DNA from 2 places in the Desulfosporosinus acidiphilus SJ4 genome. Region 2 is predicted to be linked to the other one. Evidence: predicted binding sites of a transcription regulator. Region 2 holds the regulator's gene; the other holds the start of a gene.
The links. The regulator CtsR, encoded in region 2, represses protease genes until heat stress. The targets are predictions, from matches to a motif close to AAGGTCAANNAAGGTCAAAT.
Positions count from the first base shown of each region.

Region 1: a site for CtsR is predicted at 1,409-1,428, ahead of DESACI_RS14245 (DnaJ C-terminal domain-containing protein). Genes of this name have one in related genera too.

Region 1 is NC_018068.1:3,134,141-3,140,718, reverse strand. Features, by position in the region: gene DESACI_RS14255 (phospho-sugar mutase) at 1-27, shown strand, start outside; gene DESACI_RS14250 (diacylglycerol/lipid kinase family protein) at 174-1,106, shown strand; gene DESACI_RS14245 (DnaJ C-terminal domain-containing protein) at 1,535-2,506, shown strand; gene clpB (ATP-dependent chaperone ClpB) at 2,556-5,144, shown strand; gene lpdD (prenylated flavin chaperone LpdD) at 5,569-6,054, shown strand; gene DESACI_RS14230 (UbiD family decarboxylase) at 6,093-6,578, shown strand, end outside.
Region 2 is NC_018068.1:231,744-238,321, forward strand. Features, by position in the region: gene DESACI_RS01150 (MFS transporter) at 1-821, opposite strand, end outside; gene DESACI_RS01155 (universal stress protein) at 1,002-1,430, shown strand; gene DESACI_RS01160 (hypothetical protein) at 1,699-2,004, shown strand; gene DESACI_RS01165 (CtsR family transcriptional regulator) at 2,314-2,784, shown strand; gene DESACI_RS01170 (UvrB/UvrC motif-containing protein) at 2,798-3,313, shown strand; gene DESACI_RS01175 (protein arginine kinase) at 3,303-4,343, shown strand; gene DESACI_RS01180 (ATP-dependent Clp protease ATP-binding subunit) at 4,399-6,578, shown strand, end outside.

The DNA of each region.
Region 1 (6,578 bases), 2.0 Mb from region 2:
CGCATTTCCTTGATACGAGCTCAATAGAATTTATGAATTCAGGAGGAGAGTGTAGCTCTATCATATAGGGTTAAAGACTCTCCTTCTTTGGTAAAGGATTTCAACCGTTAAGTGTCGAATTCTCTTAGCAAATAATTTCGCAGCCCGGGATTAGACATAAGGGAGAATTCCTGATGATAAATAACGATGTTTGGTTTGCCGTTGTCAACCCTCAGTCAGCAAATGGCTGCACAAGAAAGCGGTGGCCGAAATTTTTGCAGCGTCTAGAGCAGGAAGGATATACCGTTGATTTTGCTTACACCTTGGGACCAGGTGATGCAACGTCAATAACCCGGAGGGTTTTGCACGAAGGGTATACTCGGATCATTTCTGTCGGGGGAGACGGAACGATTAACGAAGTAGTTAATGGCTTCTTCATTGATGGCTGTTTAATCAATCCAGATGCTGAATTAGCCCTTTTTTCCCATGGAACGGGCGGTGATTTTGTTCGATCTCTCTCTATATCAAGGGGAATTGAAGGTTTTATTGAGATTCTCAAGAAGGGTAGGAAACGCACAATCGATGTAGGGGAAGTACAATTTCTGGATGATCATGGACAGCCTAGAAATCGATATTTTTTAAATGTCGCCGATATCGGACTGGGAGGAGAAACAGTCAATCGGGTTAACCGGCAAAGCAAATTGCTGGGAGGGAAGATATCATTTTTAATAGGTACCATGGTAAGTATTTTCCGTTATCGTAATAAAACGATGCGTTGTAAAATAGACGACAAGTACTGTATCGAGGGACGATTAAACAGCATCATGGTGGCAAATGGACGTTATATCGGCGGAGGTATGATGATCGCGCCCAACGCAGAAATTGATGATGGCCTGTTTGACGTCATTAGCTTAGGCGATTTTTCTGCTTGGATGTTATTAAGAAATATACCCAAAATCTATAAAGGAGAACATCTGAAGATTCCTGGTGTTTCAGAACAACGTGGAGGTTCGGTTTCGATCACTACGGCGGAGAAAGCACTTTTAGATATTGACGGAGAACAACCGGGTCAAACGCCGGTTAAATTCACTATCCATCCAAAAAGTCTATGTATATGGGATGTTTGATTAGATTTGCACTAAGTTTAGATCATCTGCAGTGGGTGTGTTTGGCTCCAGAGACACTCGGCCAATCCACACTGCAGGAGTATGGGTAAGGAGTCGCAGTGTGGCGATAAGCTCATCCGCTTATCGTCATGGCCAGCGGTCTCTTCTCGCCATCCTTGGCTCCAGAGACACTCGGCCATCCATGGCCAGCGGCTGGTTGTACAACCGAAGGTTATAATTGGTGATAGTATAAAAAGGGTAGGTCTTTGGATTTGTTTCCAAAGCCTATCCTTTTTGCACTAAGATATGAAAGATCAAATAAACTCTGACCATTATTGACCTTTATGAAAAAAGAGAATATAATCTAATTGTCAAGGAAAAATAAAGCCAATATCTCCCAAACTTATAAATCATCATCCACTAACAGATAGCGTATTTGAGGTGAGACAATGGATTTTAAAGATTATTACGAATGCCTGGGGGTTTCCCCTGATGCGGATGATAAAACGATAAAAAAAGCCTATCAAAAGCTGGCAAAGAAGTATCATCCGGATGTTAATCCCGGAGATAAAACTGCGGAAACTAAATTCAAAGAGGTCAGCGAAGCCTATCAAGCAATTAGTGATCCAGAGAAACGGCGTAAGTACGATGAACTGAGGCAGGATTATCAACAATGGCAGAAACGCGGTGGACGCGGAGATTTCGATTGGGGCCGTTGGCAAGCCCATCCAGGAGAAGGAAATCATCAGACCTATTCAATGTCTCCTGAAGAGTTTGCTCAAATGTTCGGGGGTTCAAGCGGATCCGGAGGATTTTACGGGTCAGAAGGTTTTTCAGACTTTTTCTCGACTCTGTTCGGAGGCGGTCAGTCCTATGGCTTTGGAGGAGCAGGAGTAAGATCTCGCGCCGGACAGGATCTAGAAGTCGACGTTCAAGTGACTCTTGAAGAAGCTTATCATGGTACGACAAGAGTCATAAGAACCGGTGAAAAACAAATTCAAGCCAAAATTCCCAAGGGAGTACGGACGGGTTCAAAAGTGCGGTTGGCCGGTCAAGGAGGCCCGGGAATTTCGGGCGGTGCGGCAGGTAATCTATATTTAAACATTACAGTTAGCCCGGATGAACGTTTTATAAGGGACGGAGATGATTTAAAAGTTATACTGCCCTTAAACTTTTATAAGGCTGTCATAGGCGGAGAAGTGCGGGTTCCTACTTTCGGCGGGGAAGTACTGCTTAAAATTCCTCCCCTGTCACAAAGCGGTAAAAAATTCCGCCTGAAAGGAAAAGGGATGCCGAAACTTGAAAACCCTCAGCAATATGGTTCACTTTTAGCGGAATTGTCAATTATTCTGCCGGATAATCTCAACCAGCAAGAACTTGATACGCTGCGTGAATTAGCTCAAAAACGGGGTATAACTTAAATTTTAATTCTTGACATCATTTAACAGTACTAGAGAGGAGAGTGCGCCAATGTCCTTTGATACAAATCGATTTACTCAGAAATCTCAGGAAGCCATCGCCCAGGCTCAAGCAGTGACGGAACGTAATGGGAACAGTCAGGTTGAGCCAGAACATCTTTTGCTCTCTCTTTTAGAGCAGGGAGATGGTGTTGTTCCTCAAGTATTATCAAAACTAGACTTAGCTGTCGGAGCTCTTATTCAATCCCTTCGTCAGGAAATTAATCGTTTCCCGCGCATCAGCGGCGGAAACCTTCAAATTACTATATCTCCTCGCTTACGGACAGTGTTGGTTGCAGCTCACGATGAAATGTCAACTTTCGGAGATGAATATGTCAGTACAGAGCATATGCTTCTGGCTATTTTTGAGAAGGCAGGAGGGGCTGCAGAAAAGATCCTAAAACAAGCCGGGTTAAGCCGGGAAAGTCTCCTCCAAGCCTTGCGGGAAGTGAGAGGAACACAACGGGTAACAAGTGCTAATCCTGAAGGAACGTATGCTGCTTTAGAACAATATGGATTAAATTTAGTTGAACAAGCCAAACGCGGCCGTTTGGATCCCGTCATCGGACGGGATGAAGTAATTCGCCGAGTGATTCAGACTTTGTCACGAAGAACTAAAAACAATCCGGTGTTGATAGGAGAACCTGGAGTTGGAAAAACGGCAATTGTCGAAGGGTTAGCCCAACGAATTGTTCGCGGGGACGTACCTACGGCCATTAAAGATAAACAAGTCATCGCCCTTGACCTTGGGTCTATGATTGCTGGGGCAAAATACCGGGGGGAATTCGAAGAACGCTTAAAAGCAGTACTGAAAGAAATTCAGAACCGTGACGATGTGATTTTGTTTATCGATGAACTGCACACAGTTGTGGGTGCCGGGGCAGCCGAAGGAGCCATGGACGCCAGCAATATGCTGAAACCTATGCTGGCCCGCGGAGAACTGAGCATGCTGGGGGCAACGACTCTTGCCGAATACCGCAAGCATATCGAGAAAGATGCTGCCCTTGAACGGCGTTTCCAACCGATCCTGGTTGATGCTCCGAGTGTAGAGGATACCATTTCAATCCTGCGGGGTTTGAAGGAACGTTATGAGACTCATCATGGAGTTCGCATCACGGATGGAGCTATCATTGCAGCTGCCGTATTGTCAGATCGCTATATCAGCGACCGGTTTCTCCCCGATAAGGCAATCGATCTAATCGATGAAGCTGCCGCAAGAATGCGAATGGAAATCACAAGCGATCCATACGAGCTGGATCAAATCAAACGACGGGTAATGCAGCTGGAAATTGAGCGGGAAGCGCTTAAAAAGGAAAAAGATGAGGCAAGCAAAGAACGTTTGAGTAAGATTGAAAAAGAGCTTGCCAATCTCAAAGAAGAAAGGTCTGCTCTGGAAGCACAACTGCAAGGCGAGCGGGAAATTTTAGCTAAAATTCAGCAGCTCAAGGAAGAAGTGGATCGATCGAGGATTCTCATGGAACAAGCTCAGCAGCAATTAGACTATAATAAAGCAGCTGAACTGCAGTACGGTATTATTCCCGGCTTGGAAAAAGAATTAAAGAATCAGGAAGAAAAACTTCATGCTAAGCAAAATTCCCTGCTTAAGCAAGAAGTCTTGGAACAAGATATTGCCGAAATTGTCGCCACATGGACTCATGTCCCTGTTTCAAAATTAATGGAGAGTGAGATGGAGAAACTTGTTCAGATGGAAGAACGAATCCATCAACGAGTGATCGGTCAAGATGAAGCGGTACGTGCTGTTGCAGATGCCGTTCGGCGTGCACGTGCTGGATTGCAGGACCCTAATCGCCCGCTTGGTTCCTTCCTTTTCTTAGGGCCTACCGGTGTGGGTAAAACGGAATTGGCCCGGGCCTTAGCTGAGTTTCTGTTTGACGATGATCAAGCCTTGGTCCGGATTGATATGTCCGAGTATATGGAAAAACACACAGTAGCTCGTCTTATTGGAGCGCCTCCCGGTTATGTGGGATACGAAGAAGGGGGACAATTAACGGAAGCCGTGCGCCGGAAACCTTACAGTGTTATTCTTTTTGATGAGACTGAAAAGGCGCACAGTGATGTAACCAATGTTCTCTTGCAACTCTTGGATGACGGTCGTCTTACGGATGGACAGGGCAGAATTGTCAATTTTAAAAATACTGTGGTTATTTTAACCAGCAATATTGCCAGCCCTCTAATTCAAGAAATGTCCCGGCGAAATGCAGCCCAAGAGGAAGTGCGATCAGCCATCAATGAGGAACTGAGGCAACATTTCCGCCCTGAATTCCTCAATCGGCTTGATGAAGTCATTGTCTTTCATCCGCTTGACCGTTCACACATTGGCAAAATTGTCGAAATCCAACTCGGTCTTTTACGCAAGCGTTTGAGTGAGCGAAAGATATCCCTAGAATTGACGGAGCAGGCCTTGCAGAAGTTGGCAGACGAAGGATATGATCCTATTTATGGGGCAAGACCTCTTAAACGAGTGATTCAACAACGTCTTCAGAATCCGGTAGCTCTTAAATTGCTGCAAGGTGAATTCAAGGACGGACAAAAAATAGTTGTAGATGTAGATGTTTCAGGAGATTATACCTTCCAAGTATAAGTACAGAATAAGCACAAGTAAAAGAATACGAAGAATTTTGGCCATTTGTTCAGCAAAACAATATATCTTTCGGCTTCCGCTCTTAGCATTGCTAGGCGGAAGCCGCTTTTTATACTTTACATTCTATTCTGAAAAAACTGTCCCGAACACTATAGACCTCAAAGGAAGGTAGCTTCGTCCACAAGAGTGAGCTCATTGCAAGGAGAGGCGGTAAAGCTCACAAAGCTTGCGTGGGGAGAAGCGGAGCCGTGGTCCCCTTTCGCCGTCCTTGGCTTCGGGGACACTCGGCCGTCCTGGCCAGCGGTTCACATCAGGTAATTCCCAGAGGTTCGGCGTAGCTCCCACGCAAGCAAGTGAGCGAGCCTCGGATTGCTGAGTGAACGATGTGAGCGAAGATACCCTACCTGGAGCATTGCCTATTTTAATGAAAAACTTGTCTAATAACACGGTCAAACGTATAATAAAGCGGGATATAACGTTTGAGAGGTGGGGATCACTTTTGCTGTTTGATAGCCGCTCCTGTTTAAAGTTATATCAATGGCAAGAAGGAGTTGGGCGCTGTCAGGTTTGGCTAACCCTAATCGATACAGGCAGTGGTCTGCAAGGCCTTTTGACAGGAGGAGAAAAACCACATGTCGGGGGAGTAGTCCTGGCCACTCCACGTCCGAGTTTACGCGGAGAGGGGTGGAGCTCGGATGTTTATATGACTCCGGTACCAGGACACAAAGACGTGGAGGTAGCTCGAACCATGGCGGAAATATTGGCTCAGGAAATCTTGTCTCCTGTGTCTATTACTTCGGGCATACATTCGGATCACTTAAATTCGGAAGAATTAGATGAAATTATGAGAAACTGCAGGAACCTTACACAGGCTGCCTTAAGGTCCTTAAAATCTGTTACCAAGGCATAAGATAAATATCGCCTTAATTAAAATTAAGAAGGTGAATTATGCATATTAATTTGCGCCAGTTTATCGATACTCTTAAAAAGGAAAAGCAAATCGTCGAAATCGAGGCTGAAGTTGACCCCTATCTTGAGCTGGCCGAAATTCATCGCCGAGTTATTCAAGCAGAAGGGCCGGCCCTATTTTTCAAAAGAGTTAAAGGCAGTAATTTTCCGGTTGTGACGAATTTGTTTGGTACTCGGCGAAGAGTAGATTTAGCTGTGGGACCTAGGCCGGAAGAAACTGTCCAAAGAGCGGTATCGGCTCTAAATCGTCTGCTTCCGCCGAAACCGTCAATGCTATGGCAAGAAAAAGACTGGCTTATGTTCATGGCCAAAAGCGGCATGCGTTTGATAAAACCTAATAATGCTCCCGTTCTTGAAATCAGAGAGAAGTCCGTCGATTTAACTCGTCTTCCGGTTCTAACAAGTTGGCCGGAGGATGGTGGTCCTTTTGTGACCTTACCTTTGGTTTACACAGAACATCCCATT
Region 2 (6,578 bases):
TGAGCGAAAGTTCTGATGATCCAGTTAATAAGAGGCTGCAGGGTAACGATAAAAACACCGTTTAGTGTCCAAAGAATGCTGTAGGAAAAGAGAGAAAAACCTATCTGGGTCATGACTACCGGCAGAATTGACACGAGTTGGATATAAGCGCCCCATACAAAGAAAATGCCGCCTCCTAAGGCAAGGAGTACTTTAAAGCCGGGGTCTTTGCTCAAGCTTAAGGAAGAACGTTTAGCGGATGCCGAAGAAGGGGACGTCTTAGGCTCTGAAATACCGAAGGACACTAAGAGAAAATAGATTAAAAATGCTAAGGCATTTAAGGAAAAGGTCAGTCGAAATGAGACTTGAGCGATGAGTCCTCCAATTGCAGTTCCGATGGCAACTCCCGCATTGTTGGAAACATAGAGCAAATTAAACCCTCGTCGGCCGCCTTCCGGCCAAACAGCATGAAGGAGAGCATTTAGGGGAACAAAAATAAATGCTTGGGCCAGGCCAAAGAGGATAAAGCCAGGCATATAAACTCTCCAGACAGGGAAGCATCCGATTGATCCTACGGATGAAACAGCACCGATAAGGCCAATCAGCATCATTTTTTTATATCCAAACCGGTCGGCAAGAAAACCGCTTAGGAATTGTCCTAAGAGAGAGGCAGCAGATTGAAGGGCCAGAAGACTGCCCGCCTCGGTTAAAGTTCGACCGAGAACATTATGCATAAAGAGACTGTTTAACGGCCACATCAAAGAATTTCCAATGGACTGGATAAATCCTCCAATGATTAAAATCACGACAGCACGCGGGATATCTGAACCTTTAAAAATCAAAAAAGAAACCACCTTTTAATAGTATGCTATTTCTAACTACTTCGACATACGAACCAAAAACCCTTTACTACGTCGTTTGGTATAATTTTTTACCAGCTTGAACTATAGATCGTATTGCGAGTTGTGAGAATAGGATATAATAAAGGAAGGAAGACCATATTTTGTAAGGGAGTGATAGGATTGTTTAAAAGAATTCTCGTCCCTACCGATGCCTCTGAATTTTCACGGCGTGCTCTGAAAGCTGCTATTGACTTAGCTCAAACCGTAAAGGCTGAGATTGAACTCTTACATGTTAGTTATACCCCCCAGGCCTTTTGGGGATATACGATTTCATATGGGATTACTGTAACTCAGGATCAATTGGACCAAAGTGGAGAACTGGCCTTAGAAGCAACTCTCACGGGTATTGACAGTTCAACCGTAGTTATCAAGAAGAAAATTGAATCAGGTCACCCTGTGACTGTAATCTTAGATGAGATTAAAAATGAAGGAATTGATCTTGTTATTATGGGCAGTCATGGCTATGGACCAATCACTGGGTCAGTCTTAGGCAGCGTCAGCCAGAGAGTGCTGCAAAGGGCTAATTGTCCGGTATTGATTATTAAGTAAGGATAGGTTAGGTTAATATTTCGAGTACGCTAGATGAATGATGTCATATTGTGAGAGCAGATAGCGACAAAGAGAAATTCCAGGTAAGGTTTTGAAAGGTTAAAGCGACATTTTGGTCTGAAAACCCTGCATTCATTGCAGGGATTTTTGCTCTAAGCGCGAATAGCAGAGGTAAGGAATTAATGATTCGGGTCTTGCGCAATAAATTAACGATATGGAGGTGCCGGCGAGGTCCTTTAATGAGGTAAGGATTTGTCGCTTTACGTTCATGAGAGAGCATAATAATATTTGGCTGAGTCCGGAAGAACTCCAACAGATGCTGCAGGGCTCTTTGCTATGGATGGATGTGGCATCACGTTCAACATCGTCTCAGATAGGGATGAGAAAACTGGGAGACCTGACCTTGCAATCACGACCGATTTTCGAAGAAACGGTTCAACTTCCCAAAACGGAGTTTTTCGAGAAAAGTGATGAAAGCAGGTGCCTGGAAGGACAGCCCGTCGTTTGGCTTCTAGCCAGTATTAGCCTTTTGACGTTGTCATCCTGGTTTTATTTTGTTTTGTTTGCCAAATGAGCATCACCAATCATGAATATAATAAGTTTTTCCTGAATTTGAAGGCCGTCTGAAAAGACGGCCTTTTTGTACTATTACCCACCATGCCACCGCGCCGCATCGTTCACTCCGCAATCCGAGGCTCGCTCACTTGCATGCGCGGGAGCTGTCATCTCAAGCTCGGCACGAGTCAAATTTTTTTGATTTTTTTAAAAAAGCCTTTGCAAATTAAGTGAAAAATGGGTATCATATAGTCAGAAGGTCAGGGAAGGTCAATGTTTAATGGGTTAGGCTTATGTGAAGATTATTGAAACAAGGAGTACATCAAATATGGGAAATCTTGCGGATCGCATAGAGGAATATCTTAAAAGAATTCTGGAACAAACGTCAGAGGGTTATATTATATTACAACGTAGTGAGCTGGCGGGAGAATTTGACTGCGTTCCATCTCAGATTAACTATGTATTGGATACTCGGTTTACCGTTGAACGGGGTTATTTAGTGGAAAGCCGCCGGGGAGGCGGAGGCTACTTGCGTATCATCCGTTTGGGATTAGGGTTGGAAGGCCAATATCAACAGGTCATGCGCCAGTTAATAGGTGATCAGCTTACGCGGGAGCGCTGCAATGGCTTAGTTGATCGATTGCTGGATGAACAAATCGTAACACCTCGAGAAGCAGCTCTGATTAAAGGGATTCTCTCGGGAGGATCTTTAAGCGGCGAGTTTAGAGATTGGGACCTGCTGCGTGCTCACTTGATGAAGAACATTTTAACCACGTTGAGCAGGGACGATTTGGTTTAAAGGGGGATTTAGTGTGCTTTGTCAGCATTGTCAACAAAGAGAAGCGAAAGTTCAAATAACGAAAACTGAAAATGGAGAGACTCATGAAGTTTATCTTTGTGAAGTCTGTGCAAAACAAGCCAAGGAAGTCAGTTTTATTTTTCATCCGGTTATCGTACCGGAGTTTCTTCAGGCTTTATTTGGTTTAAATCCGAAATTGCCGGAACAGCCTTCGGAGAAGGTTTGCCCTAAGTGCGGCATATCCTTTTCGAAAATTACCCAAGCCGGTAAGCTGGGCTGCAGTACCTGTTACGAAACCTTTGAGACACAACTGGAACCTTTGCTCCGGCGAATTCATGGCGGGGGACAGAATGTCGGTAAGATTCCAGCCAGACGGGGAATTGCTATCAAAAGCCGGTTAGAAGAACGAAAGCTTAAGGAAAAGCTTCAACTTTTAATTCAACAGGAAAACTTTGAAGAGGCTGCCCTGGTCCGGGATCAAATTCGCAAGATCGAACAGCTCAAGGGAGGGGAACAACTTGACACGTAAAGAACTGCTGCTGCAAAACAGCGCTTGGATGGTGGAATCTGATTCACCAGTTGTTATCAGCAGTCGAGTACGGCTGGCACGTAATTTGGAGAACTTTCCCTTCCCGCACGTTTTAAATACCGAAGGCGCCAGGCAGGTGGAACAAACCTTATCTCAAGTTTTTAACGATATAAATGTTGACCAAGAATCTTTACAATATATGTCCCTGACCAATCTGACCACTATTGAACAGCAGGTGCTTATTGAGAAACATTTAATCAGTCCGAGTTTGGGAGGAACCTCAGGTGCCAGCGGAGTGGCGCTCGCAAAGGATCACAAATACGCCATCATGGTCAATGAAGAAGATCATTTGAGAATTCAGGTACTTCTGCCAGGGAAACAACTCCTGGAGAGCCATCGTTTAGCAATGGCTTTAGATGATGCTTTAGAGGAAAAACTTGACTTTGCCTATCGGGAAAACCAGGGGTATCTTACCGCTTGTCCGACGAATGTTGGAACAGGTCTTAGAGCTTCGGTGATGGTCCATTTGCCGGGGTTGGTAATGACCAAACAAGTGCAGCAAGTTTTGGGAGCTTTGGCAAACTTGGGTTTAGCCATTCGGGGCTTATACGGTGAAGGATCTCAAGCCTATGGCCAGATGTTCCAGGTATCTAATCAAATCACCTTGGGGAAAAGTGAAGAGGACATTCTTACGCATTTGGAAGCAGTGACAGGACAAATCTTAGAGCATGAACTTCAGGCTCGTGACTATCTTCGTCGTCAGATGCCCTTATTTCTGGAAGACAAGGTCTGGAGAGCCCGCGGTATTTTGAAAAACGCCCGGCTGCTTACCTCAGAAGATGCCATGCAGTTATTGTCCCAAGATCGCTTGGGTACGGATATGGGAATATTGCCCAAGAACAAAGATAGTTTTGCAACGATGATTGTTGATACTCGACCAGGATGTTTGCAATATATCCTTGATCGGGAACTGGACCCCAGTCAGAGAGACGGGGAAAGAGCTCGCTTGATTCGCGAACGAACCACGTAGTTGAATAAACGAAAAAGCAGTTTTGAATTCACTTTATCTAGAAAGGATGAAAGCAATGAAAGGACGTTATACAGAACGCGCCGAGAAAGTTTTGACGATAGCCGAGAACGAAGCCAAACGCATGGGTCACAAAGTTGTAGGCACTGAACACATTTTGCTGGGGCTCATTGAAGAAGGAGAAGGAATTGCAGCTCAGGCATTGAAAGGCTTGGGTTTGGATCCGGTAAAAGTTCGAACCATGGTAGAAGAAGTCACAGGTGTAGGTCAACCTAATACCGGAACCGTGGAACTGACACCTCGGGTAAAAAGGGTCTTGGAGTTAGCCAATGAGGAAGCACATCGTCAGGATGTCAATTATATCGGGACAGAGCACATTCTTTTAGGCCTTATCATGGAAGGAGAGGGGATTGCCGCCCGAATCCTGGCTAATCTTAATGTCAATCCGGAAAGGGTTTGGAAGCAAGTAGTTAAGCTCTTAGGAGGAGAATTGGAGGAATCTCCAGTCCCACCTTCCAATTCAGGTCCGGTTTCCAAAAACGGCGGCCCAGCCAATACTCCCTCCTTAAATGAATTTGGGCGAGACCTCACCCAGCAAGCGCGTGAGGGCAGACTTGATCCGGTGATAGGCCGGGAAAAGGAAATAGAACGAGTGATCCAGGTCTTAAGCCGGCGGACAAAAAATAATCCGGCTTTAATTGGAGAGCCGGGTGTAGGGAAAACAGCTATTGCCGAAGGTTTGGCTCAAGGAATTATCAATAATAGGGTACCGGAGATTCTTATCAACAAACGGGTAATAACGCTTGATCTTTCGGCGATGGTTGCAGGCAGCAAATATCGTGGCGAATTTGAAGAACGATTGAAAAAGGTCATGGATGAAATACGGGCTGATGGAAATATTATCCTCTTTATTGATGAATTGCATACACTCATTGGAGCGGGTGCAGCCGAAGGAGCTATTGACGCAGCCAATATTTTAAAACCGGCTTTAGCCCGCGGCGAATTGCAATGTATAGGAGCCACAACATTAGAAGAATATCGTAAGTATATTGAAAAAGATTCAGCCTTGGAACGTCGTTTCCAACCTATCACAGTCAGCGAACCAACGGTTGAGGAAGCCATTTTAATTCTTCGTGGTCTGAGGGACCGTTATGAAGCTCACCACAGGGTAAAAATTACTGATGAGGCCATTGAAAGTGCCGTTCGCCTGTCCGACCGGTATGTATCCGATCGCTTCCTGCCTGATAAAGCCATTGACTTGATGGATGAAGCTGCTTCCAAAGTTCGCCTCACCAGTTATATCGCACCTCCCGACTTAAAATCCCTTGAAGGGGAAATTGAACGCCTGAAGAAGGAGAAGGAAGCAGCTGTCGCCGGTCAGGAATTTGAAAAAGCAGCCCAGTTAAGAGATTCTGAACACAAACTCAAAGAAGAACTGGCGAAACAACGGGAAGAATGGGAAAGCAAGCGCCAAAAGGAAAATTCGATGGTATTAGAGGATGATATTGCTCAGGTTGTGGCCAGCTGGACCGGTATTCCTGTCAAGAAATTAGCTCAGGCTGAAAGCGAACGCCTCCTGAACCTAGAGGAAATTCTTCACAAAAGAGTGATTGGACAAGATGATGCCGTGACTGCCGTTGCCCGGGCAGTTCGCCGAGCGCGCGCAGGCTTAAAAGATCCCAAGCGTCCCATTGGCTCATTCATTTTCCTTGGCCCCACAGGTGTTGGAAAAACAGAACTTGGTCGTTCTTTAGCTGAGGCGATGTTTGGAGATGAAAAAGCTTTAATTCGCATTGATATGTCGGAATATATGGAGAAGCATGCAGTCTCTCGTTTGGTAGGAGCTCCTCCGGGATATGTTGGACATGACGAAGGCGGACAACTCACGGAAGCCGTAAGAAGAAAACCCTACAGTGTTATTTTGCTGGACGAAATTGAAAAAGCCCATCCCGAGGTGTTTAATATTTTGCTTCAAGTGCTGGAAGATGGACGGCTTACGGACACCAAAGGGAGAACTGTTGATTTCCGCAATACGGTGATTATCATGACCTCCAACGTCGGTTCCTCCTTCTTACGCAAGGAAGCCATGGGGTTTGCTGCTCAGAAAGATGAGAAAACAGAGTACAAAAACATGCGCGGTCAGGTCATGGAGGAGTTAAAACGAACGTTCCGTCCTGAGTTTCTGAATCGTATTGATGAGCTTGTGGTGTTCCATTCCTTGAAGAAAGAACATTTGGC